DNA from 3 places in the Desulfosporosinus paludis genome. Region 1 is predicted to be linked to each of the others. Evidence: riboswitches for the same ligand, from Rfam matches in the RefSeq annotation. Region 1 holds a riboswitch; each other region holds the start of a gene.
The links. Region 1 has a riboswitch for cyclic di-GMP ahead of VZF35_RS17695 (YitT family protein). Riboswitches for the same ligand answer to the same signal wherever they lie in the genome.

Region 1 (6,688 bases):
ATATCTTAATGAGTTAGCCGAAAAAATTGCTCAGAATAAGGGATAAGTAATCGAGATATTGGCACTAAATAAAGCTCAATTTTGGAGGTTGACGTATGAATGAGAAAAGTTTAGAAGCAATGAAAAAAGTTGTTGCTGAGAAAAAGCTCAAGAGCTCCCAACAGGGCGGACCGATCAAGGCCACGCAGAAGATCGGGGAAAAGAGAAAAGGCATTAAACGACGCAAAGTCGGAGGCATGTTTGATAAGTAAGGAGAGAAGATACGGTCAATGAGCATACTTAATGTTGAAAACGTGAGTCATGGTTTCGGTGGGCGCAAGATTTTGGAAGAAGTTAGTTTTCGCTTATTGAAAGGGGAACATGTAGGTCTCGTGGGGGCCAATGGAGAAGGAAAGTCTACTTTTTTGGATATCATCACGGGGAAATTAATGCCGGATAAAGGGAAAGTGGAATGGTCCAATCGAGTTACTGTCGGATATCTAGATCAACACACAGTTTTAAGCAAAGGGAAGACAATTCGAGATGTTCTCAAGGAAGCTTTTCAAGGAATGTTTAATTTGGAAGCCGAGATCATGACTTTATATGAGCGCATGGGCAGTGTTTCCGAAACAGAAATGGACAAACTTTTAGAGGATGTTGGGGAGATTCAGAGCATTTTAGAACACAATGGGTTTTATACGCTCGATGCCAAAATAGAAGAGGTCGCCAATGGATTAGGTTTGGGGGAAATCGGTCTTGATAAAGAGGTAACGGACTTAAGCGGAGGACAGCGAACGAAGGTTTTGCTTACAAAGCTTTTGCTTCAGAGCCCAAGCATCTTGATTTTGGACGAGCCGACAAATTTCTTGGATGTGGAGCACATAGAGTGGTTAAAACGCTATCTTATTAACTATGAAAATGCCTTTATTCTTGTTTCCCATGATGTCCCATTCTTAAACGATGTGATCAATGTCATTTATCATGTGGAAAACGCTAATTTGACTCGCTACACTGGAAACTATGAACAATTCATGCAGCTCGCCGAAACGCGCAAGCAACAGGAGATTAAGGCTTATGATAAGCAGCAAAAAGAAGTTGATCGCTTAGAGGATTTTATCGCTCGAAATAAAGCAAGGATTTCAACGACAGGCCGAGCAAAGAGTCGTCAGAAACAGTTAGATAAGATGGATTTACTGGAAAGACCCAAGGAAAAGATCACTCCGACGTTTAAGTTCCGAGAAGCGCGGGCGGCTGGAAAGGTAATTTTCGAAGCGAGAGAGATTGTTCTGGGTTATGACGAGCCCCTAACTCGGCCTTTGGATTTAACTCTTGAACGAGGTCAGAAGGTTGCGATTCGCGGGGTTAATGGTCTGGGGAAATCCACGCTTCTCAAGACGCTTCTTGGCTACATCGAACCGATTTCTGGGGTAGTTGAACTTGGAGATTACCTCTATCCAGGTTATTTCGAGCAAGAGTCGAGCCGAAAGAATGAGAAGACGGCTCTAGAGGAAGTTTGGGATGAATATCCCAGCATGGCGAATGCTGAAGTTCGGGGCGCCTTAGCTAGGTGTGGTTTAACCAGCGAGCATATTGCCAGCAAAATGATGGTGTTGAGTGGGGGAGAAAACGCTAAAGTCCGCTTATGCAAACTGATGCTCAAAGACGTGAATTGGCTGGTCCTGGATGAGCCAACCAATCATCTGGATGTTGAGGCTAAAGCAGAGCTGAAGAAAGCGATCATTAACTATAGAGGGACTGTGCTTGTCGTTTCCCACGAACCTGAATTTTATGAGGATTGGGTGACGGATGTTTGGAACTTGGAAGAGTGGACTACAAAGATAGTCTGATTAGTGACTCAATCCGTCAAAGCTGCTGCTAAGCTCAAGGATAACTCAGCTCCTCTGCCAGCGAATTCAAGACGTAGTAGCAAACTTGCTGAAAAGTAAGGACGCAAAGCCATGAGCCTAAGGTGTGGCTACACTATGACAGTCTGGTTGCCAAAGTATGAAACCCTTCAGATACGGTTTTAGCTGTGGCATTTGATGTCACAGCTTTTTGTATTTTTTAATCTTTGGATACCAGTCATGGACAAGCGGCTGCTATAGAAGAAATTACAGCAAGTATTGAGGAAATTACTTCAATGTCAGAGGAATTAGCAATATTGCCAAGATGTTATAGTTTTAGTAAGCTTGATAATAACTGGGTATTTATGTATAATTCAGGTTGCCTAGGTCTTTGGCAGTATACAAGGGGGAGTTGCATGACACGAAAAAGAAACAAATTGGTTAACATTTTCAAAAAGTATGCTTTCCTGCTTATTGGATCCATACTTGCAGCAATCGCTCTGGAGATATTTCTAGTCCCCAACGACATCGTTGATGGGGGTATCACGGGAATTTCTATTATGGCCAGCCACTTGACAAAGCTGCCTCTGGGAGCCTATATTTTTACTCTTAATATCCCTTTTTTAGTTTTAGGTTACTATCAGATTGGAAAGACATTTGTTTTGTCTACCTTGTTTTCAATCACGACACTTTCAATAGGAGTTAGTATCTTACAGCCGGTACCAGGATTAACGAATGATATTTTACTTGCCGCAGTATTCGGCGGTATCATCCTCGGCATTGGAGTAGGATTGGTTGTCCGATATGGAGGCTCTCTCGATGGAACAGAAATTGTAGCAATTGTTGTTTCGAAACAGACCGGGTTTTCAGTTGGTGAGGTTGTCATGTTTTTTAACATCTTCATCCTGAGCAGCGCTGGATTATTATTCGGTTGGGATAGAGCTATGTATTCCCTAATAGCCTATTTTGTCGCCTTCAAAGTAATTGACTTAACGATTCAAGGATTGGATGAATCTAAAGCTGTTATGATTGTTTCAGAAAAACCCGATGAAATTTCATCAGCACTGCTGGCTCGTTTAGGCAGAGGGGTAACTTTCTTAGAAGGTAAAGGCGGGTATTCCGGACAAGCAAAAGGCGTAGTATATTCTGTGATTACCCGTTTAGAGATCGCTAAACTGAAGTCAATTATTGATGAGATAGATGAAGATGCCTTTGTCACGATTCATGATGTTCATGATGTAATTGGCGGAAAACTAAAGAAAAAGGCGATACACTAACTGTATCTCGTATATAATGTTTGGAGTTCAAATTAATAATTCGGATTGCTCCAAAACTTTACAAACTCTATCAAGTGTTTTCCTTCATCCGTAAGTATTTTCCCTTTTCCATGACACTCTTTACAAATAAAAAACATGGGTTCAAGTGGTTGACCTTGCCCTGCATTGTCGTCGACAATTTTTAGTTTTTGAGAATCTACGGTCCGAGACAAACCCTTAAGGCCATTGTGCATATCCCAGTACGGTAACCATGCGGGGTTATCGATCCTGCCAAGTCCAGAACATTTTGGGCATGGTCTGTCAAGTGCATTAAGGTCAATCATTTATCCTACCTCCTGCATAAATTGAATATTCTTCATATTCCTCCTAATACTTCTTTTTCCTGCTTATTTTAGAAATAATAGGTATTAATGATACGAAAGGCCTATCTTATTAGGTCTAAAGCCCTATACAAAGAACTTTGCCCTGAAAATTTAACAAATTACAAAAGCTGGAATCATCTATACAAGCCAAATAGGACGTGCTGCTCCAGCTTTTGTAATTCTGTTTTAAATTTAATTTAAGATTAATTACTCAACAAAGGTATTTTCCCGCCTAACGTTTGATAGATGAGTAAAAGGTTAAGAAACAAGATCAAAATTGCACAAATAATCGAGGAAACGGTTATCCATCGTTTATTAACCAGGACTCCCATAATGTCTTTGCGTTTTGTAAAGTAAATTAAGGTTATAACTGGAATGGGCAAAACGATGCTCAATACCACTTGACTAATGACTAATGTCATAGTGGGGTCAACACCTAATGCCACAATGACAACTGTTGGCAGCATGGTAATAATACGCCTTGCCCAAACCGGTATGGAGAACCCTACGAATCCCTGCATAATCACTTGGCCAGCCATCGTACCGACCACAGAACTTGAAATTCCTGAGAACAACAGCGAAATCAAGAAAACACTTGCTGCTGCCGTCCCAAGGATAGGAGTTAGTGTCTTATAGGCAGATTGAATGTCTGCAACACTGCTATGTCCTGTTGTATGGAATGCTGCTGCAGCCATATACATCATGGCAAGATTGATCAATCCTGCAAAACCCAAGGCAATGAAAACTTCTTTCGTATTAAATTTTTGAAGTTTAATTTTATCGTTATCATTACGAGGGACAATCCTGTTTTGAGTTAACCCAGAGTGCAAATAGATTGCATGGGGCATCACGGTTGCTCCAATAACGCCGACAGCGAGCATAATGCTGTCACTGTTGCCAAGCCAGGGCACAACACTATGATAAGCAATCTGAGCAAAGTCAGGGTGAGAAAGAAACGTTTCTATTAGATAGCATGCCCCGATTAAGAGGGAAAAGCCTGCAATAAATTTCTCCAAAGGTCGGAAGCCAAAGCGATCCAGCATAAGTATGAAATAAGTAGTCAAGCCGGTTAAAATTGTGGCATAAAGCATTGGAATGCCAAATAATAAATTCAGCGCCAGTGATGCACCCAAAAATTCTGCAAGATCCGTCGCCATAGCAGCTAATTCAGAGATCCCCCACATGGTAAGTGAAGTCCATCTGGAAAAGTGTGCTCTGCAAAGCTCCGGTAGGTTTTTGCCGGTGGCAATCCCCAGTTTGGCAGACATGTTTTGCAGGAGCATCGCCATCATGTTGGCGAGTACTGCAACCCACAGCATATTGTAGCCAAATTCCGAACCGCTTGAAATATTAGTGGCAAAATTTCCTGGATCCATGTAAGCGATGGAAGCAACGAAAGCGGGGCCCAAAAACGGGAGCAACGCCCGTATTCCCTTGCTTTTGCCTGCGATCGCGGCTCGGCAAGCCTCTACTGTTTTGTTCGTGTTTAAGTTTAGAGGTATCGATACGTTAGGGGCAACATTTTGATGGATATTCAGCCCATTACTCATTTTGTTTTCCTCCCTTTATTTGAATAGCGGTATCTACTTTCTGCGTGACTTTTTATAAGCAATAATCTTCTTTAGTGTGTAAACAGTACTTTATGGGAAACCAAATCTTAGTTCGGTAAGCTGTCAAGATAGACAATAAACCGAATATAATTAAGTAGCGACTTGATTTAACGAGCAGATAAACATCACTTCCTTTAGGTCGGCAGCTTTATCATTGGGCGTATTTAAAGAAGGGAGCGCTAAATTGCTTACACCCAGCTTGGAGGATTATTTAGAGGAAATCTACCGATTTTCTTTGTCATTGGGCTCTGTTCGAGTAACGGATATCAGTAATAGACTTAAAGTTGCTTTGCCGTCAGTAACTAAAGCTCTCTATAAGTTGCGAGATGAGAGTTACATAAACTACGAACGGTATGGCGAGATTAAGCTAACTGATAAGGGTAAAGAAATCGGTAATTATTTGGTCACGAGATACCAATTGTTGCAGGAGTTTCTCGACCTAATATGTAGCAGATGTGATTTTGCTGCTGAGGCCGAAGCTATGGAACACTATCTGTCAACTGCAACTATCAATGCCATCAAAACTTTTGTCGAGTTCATGAAAACCAATCCAACCTGGAAACAGGCATATAATGACTTTATAACGTCAAAAGACGGTCTTCGATAATCTGGCGGGTTAGCCGAAACTAACTCTGTAGTGTAATTCTGAAATAGAATACGTAAGAAAACAAAAAATGCTACGAATATTTACTGAAAAAATAATATAATTACTAGGCAAATAGATAATCAGCCAGAGCGTTAGGATTGATAATGCTCTGGCTGATTCATTTTGACGTTCTAGACTTCAATCTGCTATTCGCAGATTGAAGTCTGAGGTTTAGACAATTAGATATAAAAAAGGTGAATTTTTACTTGCTACTTGCTACCTTTGACGTAAGCATATAATATATACAAGTGATAGTTACTGAAGAATTTAGTCGGTTATAAAAAACTTATGTTGGGGAAATTTAAAATGTTATCGGACTTGTTTCTTAATGTTACGATTCTAGTATCGTTTCTTTTTGTGTTTGGCTTAGTTTTCCGAAAAAAGGATTTTCGGAATAAACAGTCTCTAAGAATACAAATTTTAATTGGGCTATTGTTCGGGTTTTTAGGACTTATATTAATGTTCTATTCGATTGATGTTTCTAAAGATGTCATTATTGATTTGAGAAACATTGCCATTATAAGTTCTGGAATTTTAGGTGGTCCTATATCAGCTATAGCATCTTCTTTAGTGATCGCTATTTTTAGAATCATCAACTTTGGAATTAATAAGGCATCTATAACTGCTTTTTTTGTGGCATTATTCCTAGGTTCAGTTTCTTCCTTTATGTCCTTGTGTAATTGCTCAAGGTTAAGGAAAATTATTATCTTATTCCTATTTGCCATGGTTATCTCAACAGGTGCCTTGACTTATTTAATTCATGATCAAGGTGAGCTATTTAAAACTCTAGCTTATTATTGGGCAATTTATTCGTTGGGAGCAATATTAACTTACATTGCCCTTGAGTACATAATCATGACGAATTTAACGTTTAAAATTATGTCCACCAACACCCTAATGGCGGAAAATTTACTGGATATGCTATCGACACATAAACCCGATGGCACATATATCAACATTTCGACATCAT
Region 2 (6,688 bases), 1.5 Mb from region 1:
CTTCTATGGATTCCTTTAAATAGTTCTTCCGAAATCGAGCAAGGGTGCTGTGGTCTGGTGCCTTGCATCCTTCCAACAACCACATGAAGTTAATGTCTCTTTTACAAGCAACTTCAATCTTGCGGCTTGAGTAAATGTTGTTCATATAGGCATAGGCTACTACTTTGAACAGGATTTTGGGTTCGACTACAGGTTTTCTTCCAGTGGAAGAGTAGGCCTGATACAACGCTTCGTAATTCAATCCCTCCAAAATGTGGCTTAGCAGTCGAACTGAGTCATCCTCCGGTATTAACACATCAAAATTAAATGGTAGAACTAATTGATAGTGTCCACTTAATTCAGTATAATTTTTAGAGTGTAATTTGGTTGTTAGCATAACTCAAATTATACGACAACTGCGGGTTCTTTGGGACCTGCAGTTTTGTTTCTAGTAGGAAAAAAGGGGCGTTGCTTACGAACTATTTTAGTTCGTTTTGCAACGCCCCCCCGTTTTATTAACAAGAGTAACGATTTCAATGTTTTGGTTGCTGAGGTGGCTGAGGTTGAGAATACTGAGGATTGTTGCGTGTGTGATCCATGTAACCCGGAGCAACTTCCCGCTGCCCGGCAGAGTTCGGATCTTTGCCGTATTGGGCCGGCCCTCCATATTTTTCATTAGGATTTTCCTCATAAGAAAACTCATTTCCTTGATTCCAAGGACCACGGCTGTCTCCCTGACCTGTAGACATATTCATGTATTTCTTGGAGAAATCGGAATCCCTGAAGTCTTTGTTGACTCCGGTTCCCGTTAAAGTATTGATCGCCTGCATAAACGAGAAGTTATGAGATTCCTCTCTGCTTAGAAGGAAGCGAATCATGTCTTTAACCCCGGCATCATCTGTTTGTTGTAAAAGCCGTTCATAAATGAGCTTAGCTCTTAATTCTGCACCGGCATTTGCGGAAAGATCCGTATAGATGTCCCCCGTAGAGTTGACGAAATTAGATGTCCAAGGTACGCCCGCTGAGTTCACCAAGAGGGGGCCGCCTCCGAGTAAGGCCATATGATTGGCAGCAAAATCCTTAGGGATACTGTCCACCGGCCCGATCAACATCCCCAAGGCCTCTCCTACCATTTCTAAATGGCTTAATTCTTCGGCTGCAATGTCTTGCAGCAAATCTCGAATTTTTGGATCATTACATCCTAAACTCTGTGAGAAATACTGCATGGCTGCTTTAAGTTCGCCATTGCCTCCCCCGAATTGCTCCAACAATAAAACAGCGAAGCGAGGATCTGGTCGATCAACATGTACCGTATATTCCATATCTTTGACATGTTTAAACATTGAGCCATTGCCTCCTTATTTCAGTAGATTAAATTCATCTCCTCAATTTTTATTATTAGATCAAAGCCAGAATTTTATCCGAATATTAATGGATTGATTACAGCCCATCCTTCTTACAAACTTGACGTTGTAAGACTCTTCCTGGTATACTAGCAATGTTTCATGTTCAAAACAAATTTGATAAGATGTTGTTTCGGTTGGGGTAAACTTCGCGAAAGCGGAGGACGCTAAAGCTATGGATCTAAGGTTTAAGGCAGAACGTTATTCTTACGCTTTGCGTTACGCTAAGATCGCCAGGCTACAAGCTAAACTTCTCTGGGGAGAGTTGTTATTATTAACGGCTCTCCTTTTTTATTTGCCAATTGAGCTTGAAATTATCGGCTCTGATTTATGGAGGGTTGAAAATGTTTCTTTGGATTGCAGTAAGTATTTTCATAGTTAGTTATTTCTTTATCGTCACTGAAAAATTCCCGCGAGCAGTGACCGCAATGTTTGGTGCCTCATTGATGATCATCTTGGGGATTCTTACTCAAGATAAGGCCATCGAACACATCGATTGGAATACCTTAGGGTTGCTGGTTGGCATGATGCTGATCGTTGATCTTACTCGCCGCTCGGGTGTTTTTTCCTTTCTGGCTATCTGGGTTAGTAAAAAAGTTAAAGGGAACCCCATGTTGCTAATGCTCGCCATCTCTTTGCTCACTGCTCTTTTATCGGCACTTTTAGACAACGTTACTACAGTTTTACTGATTGTCCCCATAACTTTGTCAATTGCAGACCAATTAGAGGTCGACCCCATTCCTTTCCTTTTCAGCCAAATCCTCATGAGCAATATAGGAGGAACAGCAACTTTAATTGGAGACCCGCCTAATATTATGATTGCCGGACAAAGCGGTCTGAGTTTCATGGATTTTATCCTCAATCTTGGTCCGGTAATCACCATCATTTTAATCGTTACTTTATTCCTGTTTTACCTCATGTATCGCCGCAAGTTGATCACTAGAGATGAATTAAAAATTAAACTCTTGGCCCAAAACGAATGGGACCAGATTAAAGACTTTGCCTTACTCAAAAAAAGCCTTGCCGTACTATGTTTAGTAATTTTGTCTTTTTCTTTCCATTCTATCCTCCACCTGGAAACTGCGACCATCGCTCTCAGCGGAGCGATGCTTTTAATGATCTGGACCCGCGAAGAACCAGAAGATATATTCTTAGCGATTGAATGGCCTACGCTCTTTTTCTTTACTGGTTTGTTCATCCTTGTCGGGGGACTTGTTGAAGTCGGAGTTCTTGACCGTTTGGCAGAGTGGAGTATGAGCTTGACCAAAGGAGATCCGCTCTTCTCGGCGCTTTTAATTCTCTGTATATCCGCACTGCTTTCCTCATTCCTTGACAATATCCCCTACGTGGCAACAATGATTCCCCTGATCCAGAAACTTGCTTTGCTCAGTCAGCTTACTCCAGCTGAAACCCAACCCCTCTGGTGGGCCTTAGCCCTAGGTGCCTGTCTCGGTGGAAACGGCACCTTAGTCGGAGCCTCGGCGAATCTCATCGTCGCTGGAATTGCCGAAAAGAACGGACTTAAAATACGCTACAGCCAATTCTTTAAAGTAGGTTTTCCTTTAATGGTACTTTCAGTTTTAATTTCGGCCTCATATCTAATCATTCGTTATTTTTAGAGCTTACTGTTTCATTAGAATTTTCCAGAAATTCCTTCACCACACTTTGGGCAACACCCCTGGTTCAAGCGGTTAACTATAACAGGCTCGCGCTGAATCACAACTTCACCGCAATGCGGACAAAACGTTGTGCTCCCACCCCTGACATTTCCAAGGTAAACATAGGGAAGCCATTCCTTGGCGATTTCGCCTAAACGATCTAGAGTCTTTCGCTCTGTCGGTGGAACCGAGAGACGATAAGCCGGATGGTAACGACTCAGATGCCAAGCCAAGGGGATGTTCAGATTATGCAGCCATCGTGACAATTCAGTGAACTCTTCAGGATCATCATTGGCCCCAGGAATGACCAAAGTCGTAATTTCCAGATGAACGCGCCCAGCTATGCGCTCAACATTATCCAATACCCAGGACAATTTTCCCCCACAATAATTCTGATAAAACTCCTCCGAAAACCCCTTTATATCGATATTGACTGCATCAAGCCAAGGAATCAATTCTTCAATAAAACTCGGAGACATCGTTCCATTGCTGACCAGAACTACCTTTCCCCCTTGGGCACGAACGAGAGGAGCTGTGTCTCTAATCATCTCAAACCACATACTTGGTTCTGAATAAGTAAAGCATAAACCCAATGAATTTCTAGCCTGGAAAGCGAGTTCAGCAGGGCTCACTTTTCTTCCTGCTTGGCGTTTCTGGGATATTTCGTGATTCTGACAAAACGAGCAACTTAAATTACACCCAAAGCCCCCCACGGAAAAAACCCAAGAACCCGGGTAAAAATGATAAAGAGGCTTCTTCTCAATCGGATCCAAATTCCAGGCCGCTACTTCCCCATAGGTTAGAGATATAATCTCCCCTCCCCGATTTTCTCGGGTATGGCACTTACCGGATTGCCCCTGCTCTAATTGACAATGTTGGGGGCAAAGAAGACAACTGGTACGGAACGATTCATCTTTCATCTCACTCATAATGCCGCACAACCTCGAAGCGCCAAAGGTCTGCATCATCCCCTGATGGAATCCCGGCTTTCTGTTTGGCAATACTAATTTGTTCAGAGACAGTATCGACACCTTCCAAATGCGGAAGTAAAAGTCCACTTCTTCCGCCCTTTCGCACAACAACGCCGTATCGCCATGGGTCTAACTCTTCCGGCCCTGAAATTTTCTCGAGTTCTCCCAAGACATCCACGGTAAAACACAACGTCTCCAAATCCTCGATCTCAACCGGCCAAAAACGTGGATCTTCTGTTCCCGCTGCTATCGCGTTATGCTGGATTTCTAACGCTAAATTCGTTTGCCATGGCTCAGTTGTTCCAATACAACCACGTAGTTCCCCATGTTGTTTCAAGGTAACAAAACATCCCCGCCGCTCAAAAAACTCTGATGTCTTGGAGAAATCCCCCGGTCCTAATTTCTTATGCTGCAAATGCGCCTGTAAACACTGCCTCGCCCACAGTGGCAAGGGCGACGAATGATATAAATCAGCCACTAAATACCCCACACCAAACGGCCCTTCATAAGAAAGTACCTCTGGGGCTCCTTCTTTAGCTGCCAGCGCTAAGCGTAAGCTTCGGTACCCACATTCTGCTGCATTTTCCACTAGGTCGATGGGCAAATGGCTCAGTTTTCTTACATCACGTTGAAGATTCTTGTACACAGCTTGGTCAAATTTTAGGCCAGCAGGATCGTAACCGTATGGCCCGTCTTCTTTTAAGCGATGAGATAGATCACCGCTGGCAACAAGCGCAGTACGTATCGGCATTTTTTCTAAAATTTGTCCTATCTGAGCTCCATATTCTTCAGGGTGTTCCAGAGGCATTCCCACGAGAACAATCTTTCCCTTCCATCCCGCTTCTTGCAGAAAGTAAAGCGGTACGAGTGATCCGTGGTCGATTGATTCGCGAATGGGTACAACCCTGTCAAGGTATTTTTGAAACTGTGTCGTTATTGCTAGATCGTTTATCCATGCAAACGTTAATGACCTTACCCCAAATTGAGCAAAATTCCCTGTGAGCTTTTCTTCCGTAAAGAGTGTTATTCCCTCCTTAGTAAGTGGTGCATGAGGGGACACCAAAATAATAGTCTCAATATTTGCCTGGACTAACCGACGGGCTATCTCACGATAAGCTTCCAGAGTCACTTGACATTTTTGTACTTCTTGGCCTCCAATTTCCGGTACAACAATTGGTGGATGCGGAACAAAAACTGTGTATACTAAACTCATGAGCCTAAACCTCCCTTTTGGCATACTCGATATGAATAGTTTACCCTGTTCCTGTGCCAAAATCCAAAAAGCAAAGCAAAACGCGCCGAGTCTCAAACTTTGGCGCGTTTTTGGTCTTTAACTTGCTAAGGCTCTAACTTTTAAATTTATCAATTGCCTGGTGCAACTCAGCAGCCAATTTTGATAAGTTTTGACTGGCAATCGCTATTTCAGTCATGGAGGCGGCTTGTTCTTCAGAAGCCGCAGAAACTTGCTCGGTGCTAGCAGCATTTTCCTCCGCGATAGAAGCTAGGCTTTTCAAGATGGCGGTAATCTGCTCCTTTTTCCGTTCCATATCTTGACCTGAGCTATTTAACCTGACAATAATTGCTTTTGTTTCCTCAATTGCTTCAGCGATTCCTGAAAAACGTTCATCGGTTATGATGACACTTTCTTCTTGTTTTTTAGCAATTACTGAACTTATTTTGATAATTTCAACAGCATTTTGAGAATTAACCTGTAACTCCTTAACGATTTTATCGATTTCCCGAGTTGAACCGCTCGACTTTTCTGCCAGCTTCCTAATTTCTTCTGCTACAACAGCAAAGCCCTTTCCCGCTTCACCAGCTCTCGCAGCCTCAATGGCTGCGTTCAAGGCCAAGAGATTGGTTTGATCTGCCACTGCCTGAATCATTTGACTGGCTGAATTGATTTTCTCGGCACTTTGATTCGTCTTAATAATGCCCTCTTCTATCCGTTCCATATAGCGTTCTCTCTCTTTGGTTCTTCCCATTAATTCTTGAACCGATACACTTCCTTCAGATTTCATTTTCTCAACTTTTTCAGCTGACTTGTTTAAGTCAATCAAATATTGTTGATCCTTTTCAATAAAGTTCCCTAATTCGATAATCTGTGTTACGCCATGATCTGTGTCACCTGCTTGTTCTGTGGCGGTCCCTGCAATATGCTCTATTGTTCTGGAAATCTCTTCGACTGCCTTGGCCGATTCTTGAGCTATCGCAGTAAGTTCCTGGGAAGTATTGGTGACTTGGCTTGCTGTTTCTAACAAACGACCTGTTATCTCTTTCTGATTAACATTTGTAGCTTTGATGACTTGACCGAGAATCCCAAGCTCATCTTTTCTATTCACTAGAGTTTCCTTGATCTTCTCAATATCGTGTCCTTTATATTTGTTTTCGTATAAAACAACATCACTTTGAATTTCTTTTAGTTCTTTTAATTCTATATCTACACCGATCGCACCTACAAACTTCCTATTAATCATAATCGGCAGCATGATACTTGTCATTAATACTTGTTTACCATTAAGTTCATAATAGTATGGTTTAATAATGGAAATTTTCCGGACTTCTTTAGGGATTGTGTACCAAGCTTCAGTGTAAACATTTTTAAGAGCAACGACTTCGATAGTTCCGTTTTCCCAATAGACGTAAGACGTGAACTTTCCTTGATCATAGTACTTAG
Region 3 (6,688 bases), 2.5 Mb from region 1:
CTAGTGCATAACCCCTTTTAGGATATTGTATCGTATCTTTGGGATCTGCTTTTGGAAACCAATAGTTAATATAACCTCCACCATTAAGAGCAGCTTTGCGGATCTCTTGAATATAGTAGTTGCCTTTGGAATCTTTCGAATTATTCCGGTTAGTTCCAACCAGCGATTGGTTTGTACCATGAAAAACGCAAGTACCATCAATTGTATCTCCCCAATAATATCCTTGCCCGTCATCGCCGTAGCGCATGCTTGTCATAACGTTGACCGCCAGTTGTTTGGCCTGTGCTTCAGTAAGGCTACCTTGCTGTTCTTGCTGATATATTCCATTTAAAGTGCTAATAGCTTGTTGGGTGACAGAGCGAAGCTTTTGGTCATAACTTTCATTCAGAGTTTTCGTATAAAGATCGATACTTTTTTGACTATTATCTTCAATACTTAAGATGTTTATTGTTCCTACTAAAACCGCAACTAAGGCATACACAATAATTAGGATTAAGATACTCCGGTTAAGCTTTACTTTTCTTAACAATTGTCCCTCTCCTTCTTTTTCTAGCCATAATTCGGCTAAGTTATAGTTTTTATTTTCCTATCTCTTGATACTCATCTCCTATTACCTTTATTTCTTTCCTAGCCCATCATTTAATCGAGTATGTAATATTAAAGTTAGTAAAATTATAAATTTAGGAGAGCGATGAATTATAACACCCCTTAACGTCTATAACATTTATAGTATGTTTTGGAGGTTTAATCATCGAAACAAGAATTATTGAAACTAAAGTTAATCCGCCTATAACTAGAAATGTAGGCCTTAATCCTCCGGTTACTGCTGCTATAAACAACCCTGAAAGTGCTCCAAATCCAAAGCCCTGATATATGATGCCATAATTTTTCATTTGCTTATTTAAACCAAAAAATTCACCAATAATAGGAGGAAATAAGGTTATGTTTCCTCCAAAGCTAAAAGCAATTAAGATGACACAGATAGAGAAAATTTCAAAGTTCAAATGCACAAAACTTAAAGCGAATACTGCAATCATTGTTAATGAAAGTGTGAAAATTACTACTTTTAGTCTGCCTACTTTATCAGATAAAGCCCCTAGTAAGATTCTCCCAGTAGTATTAAATATCGCTACCATAGCTACAGCATTCGCAGCTACAGTCGGATTAAGTCCAGCCAATTGGACACCTATATCCTTAACAATCCCAATTAGGTAGAGACCGCTCATGCATGCTGTGAAAAACACAATAAATAAAGTATAAGCTTCCTTCGTCTTTATCATTTCTACTACAGAAAATTCATGATCTGAACCACTCTTAACACTCGAAGTTACCACTGGTGCGTCCTTTAATAATTGAGCACCTGCAAGAATCAAAACCATAGCTATTATTCCCCAATATAAAAATGCTTCAGAAACTCCCTTATAATTAATCAAAGATTCGAGTACATAGTTAAAAATTATGCTGCCGATTCCATATGCCCCGTTTGAAATACCTGATATAAGACCCTTCTTCTCTGGAAACCACTTGATACAATTAGAAATCAAAGTAATGTAAGCAATGCCGTCAGCAGCACCGACTATAATACCGGCCGTTATATATAAAGTAGAAAGTGACGTTACTCTAGATGTTGCAATTAAACCAATTCCTAATAATAAACCTGCAATTGATACAAGTTTTCTAACCCCTAGATTATCTTGAACTCTTCCTGCAGCTAAGGTAGCGAAAGCTAATGCAAAACTCGTAATTGAAAACGTAATTGCTACTTCACTTAGTCGCCAACCATATTTATCCACTAATGGCTGATTAAATAGACTCCACGTAAAGATTGATCCCAACCCCAATTGGGCAATTACTGTACCTAATAAGATTGTCCATCGATGCATGGACTTATTTTTCATTGCCTTTATCCCCTTTCAATTTTTTAAGCGATCATTTCGATTGTTCAAAACATCTTTTCACACCATAAAAAGATAATTTCCGGCCCTATTGCGTTTTAGAATAGATTGAAATGAACCATGTGAGCATCCTCCGCTCGAATTTTATTCCCCCTGCTATAACAGAAATCGCCATCCACACAGGAATGGCGATAAAGGCTTTGCAAAAACAAAGTAGTTTGTCGGTAACCCGGCTGTCTTCAGTAATCTGGAAGACCCGTGGCTTTGCGTCCTTGGCTTTCACCAAGTTTGCCTTTATCGTTTATATTTTATTCAATCCAATTATAGCAACCTATCGTTAAGAAAATAGGCAACCAATGTAAAGATATGGTTAACCTTTAATTAAGAGAATTGAGCTTATGCCTTGGTCCTTTGCTGTTCTTGGTTTATTTAAATAAGTCTTGAATTATTTTTATGGTAACCACAAATAATACAATAGAAATTTACGTTTCAAATACTTTCTTATAAGAAAGGAGTTGAATTCTTTTGTTTAAAGGTATATCGGAAGCAGTTGGAGAATCTTCATTTTTGGGTTTAGTCCTCGCCGGTACAGCAGTCGTTGTATTAGCACCAGCAATGAAAAGTGTTTTGCGCGGTGTTGCATTAGCTACAGCAAAAGGAGTAGTATCAATTACGGAAGGAACTGCCGCTTTAGCCTCAAATGCTAAAGAAGGTTGGGAAGACGTAGTAGCTCAAGCTAAGGCCCAAAAGGGCAATTTAAACAGTAGCACTATCGTTGGGGCAGGAGCAGGTGGGGCTATCGGTGCTTCAATCGGGGGAATGGCTGGACCAGCCGGCGCAGCCATCGGTGGAGGTTTAGGTAGTGTTACGGGAGCTTCTGTTGGCAGTGAAATGAATAACGATACTCAGAAAAATCAACCAAAAGACTAACTAACTTAAATCTTACTTTATAAACTATGAAAAAGTAGCAAGAGGATCCCACTGGGATCCTCTTTGGCTTTTAAAACCACCTTTGATAACTTGTATTGAATACCGTAACGATTGTTCCAATTTCACCAAGAAACGCAGCACTAACATGGTTAATCAAGCCACCGGCACCAAGACCTAAACCTAACACATTTAATCCAATAGCATAATTGATGTTTTGCTTCGCTACTTCTTTCGTTTTTTGAGCTAAGAGAAATGCATCTACAAGCACCTGAGGATTCTGAGTAGTTATTACGATTCCCGCAACTTTTGCCGCAGAATCTGCTCCTTTTTTACCCCAAGATATTCCAACACTTGCTTCGGACATAGCTAGTGCATCGTCAATCCCGTCCCCCAGCATAGCTACTCTATACCCTTGCTTCTTAAGATCTTTAATAAATTCAGCTTTCTGACTAGGATTCATTTTACTATAAAATTCTGTAATTCCTAATTGATTTGCTATTATTTCCGCAACTTCTGATTCATCTCTTGATATCAAGATAATTCTTATTCCAAGAGCTCTAAGCTGTTCTATGGCCTTTCTTACTTCTGGTTTAATTATTTCCCGTACACCAAAAAGGCCACACAGCTTTCCGTCAACAGCAAGGTAAATTGGATTTAAACCTAAATGCCTAAAACGAACAACTTTACTTTCTACTTTCTTAATTTTTACTGATTCCTCAAGCATTAAGGCTTTAGTTCCCAGCAAGATTTTCTTACCCTTAATATTCCCTCTAACTCCCAATTTCGGAATAAACTCTTTTTCCTCTGCTGACAATTTAGGGCCAAAATACGTCTGATACCCTCTTTCCCGAATTATCTTAATTAAAGGATCACAGTCCATTCCTTCAACCTTGGAGGCTATTCTCAACATATCCCTCTCGCTATAATCTTTATTAGTCACAACAATTTCTTCAATTAATACTTCGCTTGCCGTTAATGATGGTATTCTGTCTAAAACAAGAGTATCAACTTGACTTGCCTCCCAGAGATGGATTCCGTTTTTAACATAAATACCTCGCTGCAGCGCTTTCCCAATAGCTACTCCATTTGCTGTGGGAACGGCAAGTCCTGCTGCGGAAGGCGACGCTGCCAGCAATATTGCTAAACTGCGATTTATGCTTCCGGTTAGTAAATAAACTCCCCCTGCGGCCATAAGGGAAAAGTAAACCATTCGATCAATACGTTCTCTAAATATTGCCTCATCGGGGTGAGGTTTTCTATGTAATGCACTTCTTCGTATCCGGTTCAGTTGGGTATGAGAACCCGTTTGTTCTACAATTATCTTTAAAGAGCCGTCTAAAATCTCTGTTCCGGCTAGTACTCTGGAGCCCGATATTTTGTTGATTGGATTAGGCAATCCACTTATCTGGCTTTCATCAACGACAGCAACTCCATCAACCACTTTACCATCAACTGGTATTGTTTCCGCCTTTCGAACCATGACAATATCACCAGATTCTAGTTTATCTAATGGTATTGAAATTTCACTTCCATTACTAATTACCCATACTTTTTCGGGTAGTTTTCCAATTCTTGAGATAATCCCTTTCGTCCTCATAAAATCTAAAGCCATAACCATCTTAGAATAATTGGTAAATAAGATCAGAAATAATCCCGTAAAACTCTCCTGTAATATTAATAAGGAAAAAGTTATACTATTGATAACGAAGTCATAACTTTTTCTTCTCGTTAACTGAGGATGCTTTAACCCCCAAAGAAAAATTGGATAACCTACTAATAAGCCGAAAACAGTTGCTGTAATCTTAACTGTTTTTGAATTGGCTAATATCGAAGGACCGGCTATTTTTTGCTTGGCAAATAATAACACCAAAGCCGATGAAATCAGGAACATTTTATATGCTCTTCGGGTAATCATTGGAGTAAGCTTATCCTGAAAATTAACCGGATAATTCCCTTTTGTTTGGTCATCTACGCATATTATTATACTTAGACCATGCAATATCGTTTCATTAAAATGCACCAGCAATGTTCCTGTTAAAAGATTGGTCCTAACTTGATCTATCCCTTCAATCTTTTCTAAAGCATAGTGAATTCTCTCAGCCAAATATTCATTTCTTTTTAATCCAGGCACTTTAAGTCTAATTCTTCCAGGTGTAAGATGAACATATTTATTCCACATTGTTCCTGTTTCTATCATAATTCGTTCCCCCCTCTCAGTAACAAACATTATTAATATCTAAGAAGAGATTTCCCATTTAGTAACTTCACTATGTACAAAAACAATCACACTTGAGAACATACAATCTACTACTAAATCAAAAAGCCCTGGCGACATTTCAATATGCTCCAGGGCTTTCTTTTGTTGAATTCCTTAAACACTATACACTACTTATATCTAGGCTTCCATCAACTGAGACCTATAAAGATCTTCTTTTTCTAATTCAATTTCAAGCAAATTGATTTTGTGCTCGAGTTTAGCATCCAATATATCATGGGTAGCATAGAAAACGTTAGCTATCTCTTTATTAATCTCGCGAGAAAGCCTCACTTTAAGTGAATAAAGGGCTCCGGCAATTCTTTTACAAATTTCATGATTAAATTCTAAAGTTTCAGCACCAGAATCAATGCCCAAAAATGGTAATATCAGTGTACTAACATCAATATCCAGTAAAGAGATGAGAAAACTATTTTTCAAAAGTGAGTCGATTGAGTCACTTAAAGTTTTTCGAGCGACCGCTTCCACAACTGTAGTAATAAAAACTGTTCTCTGTTTTGTTTCCTGATAATTGGATATTGGAGTATATATATCGTAAATCCAATTTACATAATTGAATTCTCTAAGTTTCCAACCCATTGTTTGATTAAAGCACCGCTTTAGGCAGTTTAAAATAATAGCTTCAGTTTCTTCAACGAGTATTCTTAAATTGTTTACTAAGAAGATCGAACTAGCGCTATCATGTTCTATTTGATTAAAAAACTTATTAAGTTCTACGGAAATTAATCTACGGCAGTCTTCGACGGCCCTTATAGCCTTAATTTCATTATGGTTTCGTCTATTCTGAATAATATTTAGTAATATTTCCTTCTTGGAAATAGATTTATTTTGAGTTTTTCGAACATCCTTAAGGAACATTATTTTAGAATTTTTATGATCCTTCTCAGAGTTTTTTTTATAGAACCATGATTTTGTTATCATGTTTCACCTCAACAAATGTTTTTCTAAAAATATAATACTAAAACATTGTTAGGTGACGGCTAAGTAAATGTAAAAACTAAGTTAAAAAATCTTCGGGGCACCTAGTAATTTTTCCCATAAGATGTATAAGTAAATCCCCCTCTATATTACAACAGAGGGGGGGGATATAAGCATTGTTAAAATTTATTGTAAGTCATGGATCATCTGTTGAGAACCAAGTAAGTTATCTTGTTTGATTATCGTATTCCCCACTTGAACACCAACAATATTTCCCAGGCGGTCTCCTAATACTCCACCTACAATTGTTCCAACAATAGAACCGATACCTGGGAATATAGAAGAGCCAAGCATTGCTCCATACTCTAACCCCGCCATAAGACCTATTGTTTCAGTTACGTTGGTTGTTGTATTTGCAATATATTCATTTTTGCTAATCCTACCGCTGGTAAATTCACGAGAACCCTTAAATTGTGCAATCCCTCCAGAGATTGCTCCCGCCCATAATGTGCCTTTACTAAACATAACAATCCCTCCTTATGTTCTCAATGTCGTATTCGAGGAAAACTAATCCATCCTAACATATTGACACGCTGCTCCTTACCTTTAACCCTAGCGTACTCAAAGAATTGCCCAAGAAATTTCTCCCATTTGTTTCCTACTAGTTTCT

Region 2: linked by a shared signal. The riboswitch ahead of VZF35_RS10580 (sodium:proton antiporter) and the one ahead of VZF35_RS17695 (YitT family protein) in region 1 are both predicted to bind cyclic di-GMP.
Region 3: linked by a shared signal. The riboswitch ahead of VZF35_RS05405 (OFA family MFS transporter) and the one ahead of VZF35_RS17695 (YitT family protein) in region 1 are both predicted to bind cyclic di-GMP.

Annotation. Positions count from the first base shown of each region.
Region 1 is NZ_CP144211.1:3,554,920-3,561,607, forward strand. Features, by position in the region: gene VZF35_RS17680 (ABC-F family ATP-binding cassette domain-containing protein) at 1-46, shown strand, start outside; gene VZF35_RS17685 (hypothetical protein) at 96-251, shown strand; gene VZF35_RS17690 (ABC-F family ATP-binding cassette domain-containing protein) at 270-1,826, shown strand; cyclic di-GMP riboswitch class I at 1,895-1,981, shown strand; gene VZF35_RS17695 (YitT family protein) at 2,240-3,100, shown strand; gene VZF35_RS17700 (hypothetical protein) at 3,133-3,423, opposite strand; gene VZF35_RS17705 (Nramp family divalent metal transporter) at 3,666-5,012, opposite strand; gene VZF35_RS17710 (metal-dependent transcriptional regulator) at 5,257-5,679, shown strand; gene VZF35_RS17715 (diguanylate cyclase) at 6,076-6,688, shown strand, end outside.
Region 2 is NZ_CP144211.1:2,092,214-2,098,901, forward strand. Features, by position in the region: gene VZF35_RS10570 (IS1182 family transposase) at 1-376, opposite strand, end outside; gene VZF35_RS10575 (manganese catalase family protein) at 513-1,322, opposite strand; cyclic di-GMP riboswitch class I at 1,514-1,628, shown strand; gene VZF35_RS10580 (sodium:proton antiporter) at 1,727-3,001, shown strand; gene amrS (AmmeMemoRadiSam system radical SAM enzyme) at 3,016-3,969, opposite strand; gene amrA (AmmeMemoRadiSam system protein A) at 3,962-5,224, opposite strand; gene VZF35_RS10595 (methyl-accepting chemotaxis protein) at 5,358-6,688, opposite strand, start outside.
Region 3 is NZ_CP144211.1:1,056,575-1,063,262, forward strand. Features, by position in the region: gene VZF35_RS05400 (methyl-accepting chemotaxis protein) at 1-529, opposite strand, end outside; gene VZF35_RS05405 (OFA family MFS transporter) at 681-1,898, opposite strand; cyclic di-GMP riboswitch class I at 2,116-2,198, opposite strand; gene VZF35_RS05410 (glycine zipper domain-containing protein) at 2,421-2,825, shown strand; gene VZF35_RS05415 (heavy metal translocating P-type ATPase) at 2,896-5,022, opposite strand; gene VZF35_RS05420 (hypothetical protein) at 5,221-6,021, opposite strand; gene VZF35_RS05425 (hypothetical protein) at 6,205-6,543, opposite strand; gene VZF35_RS05430 (hypothetical protein) at 6,564-6,688, opposite strand, start outside.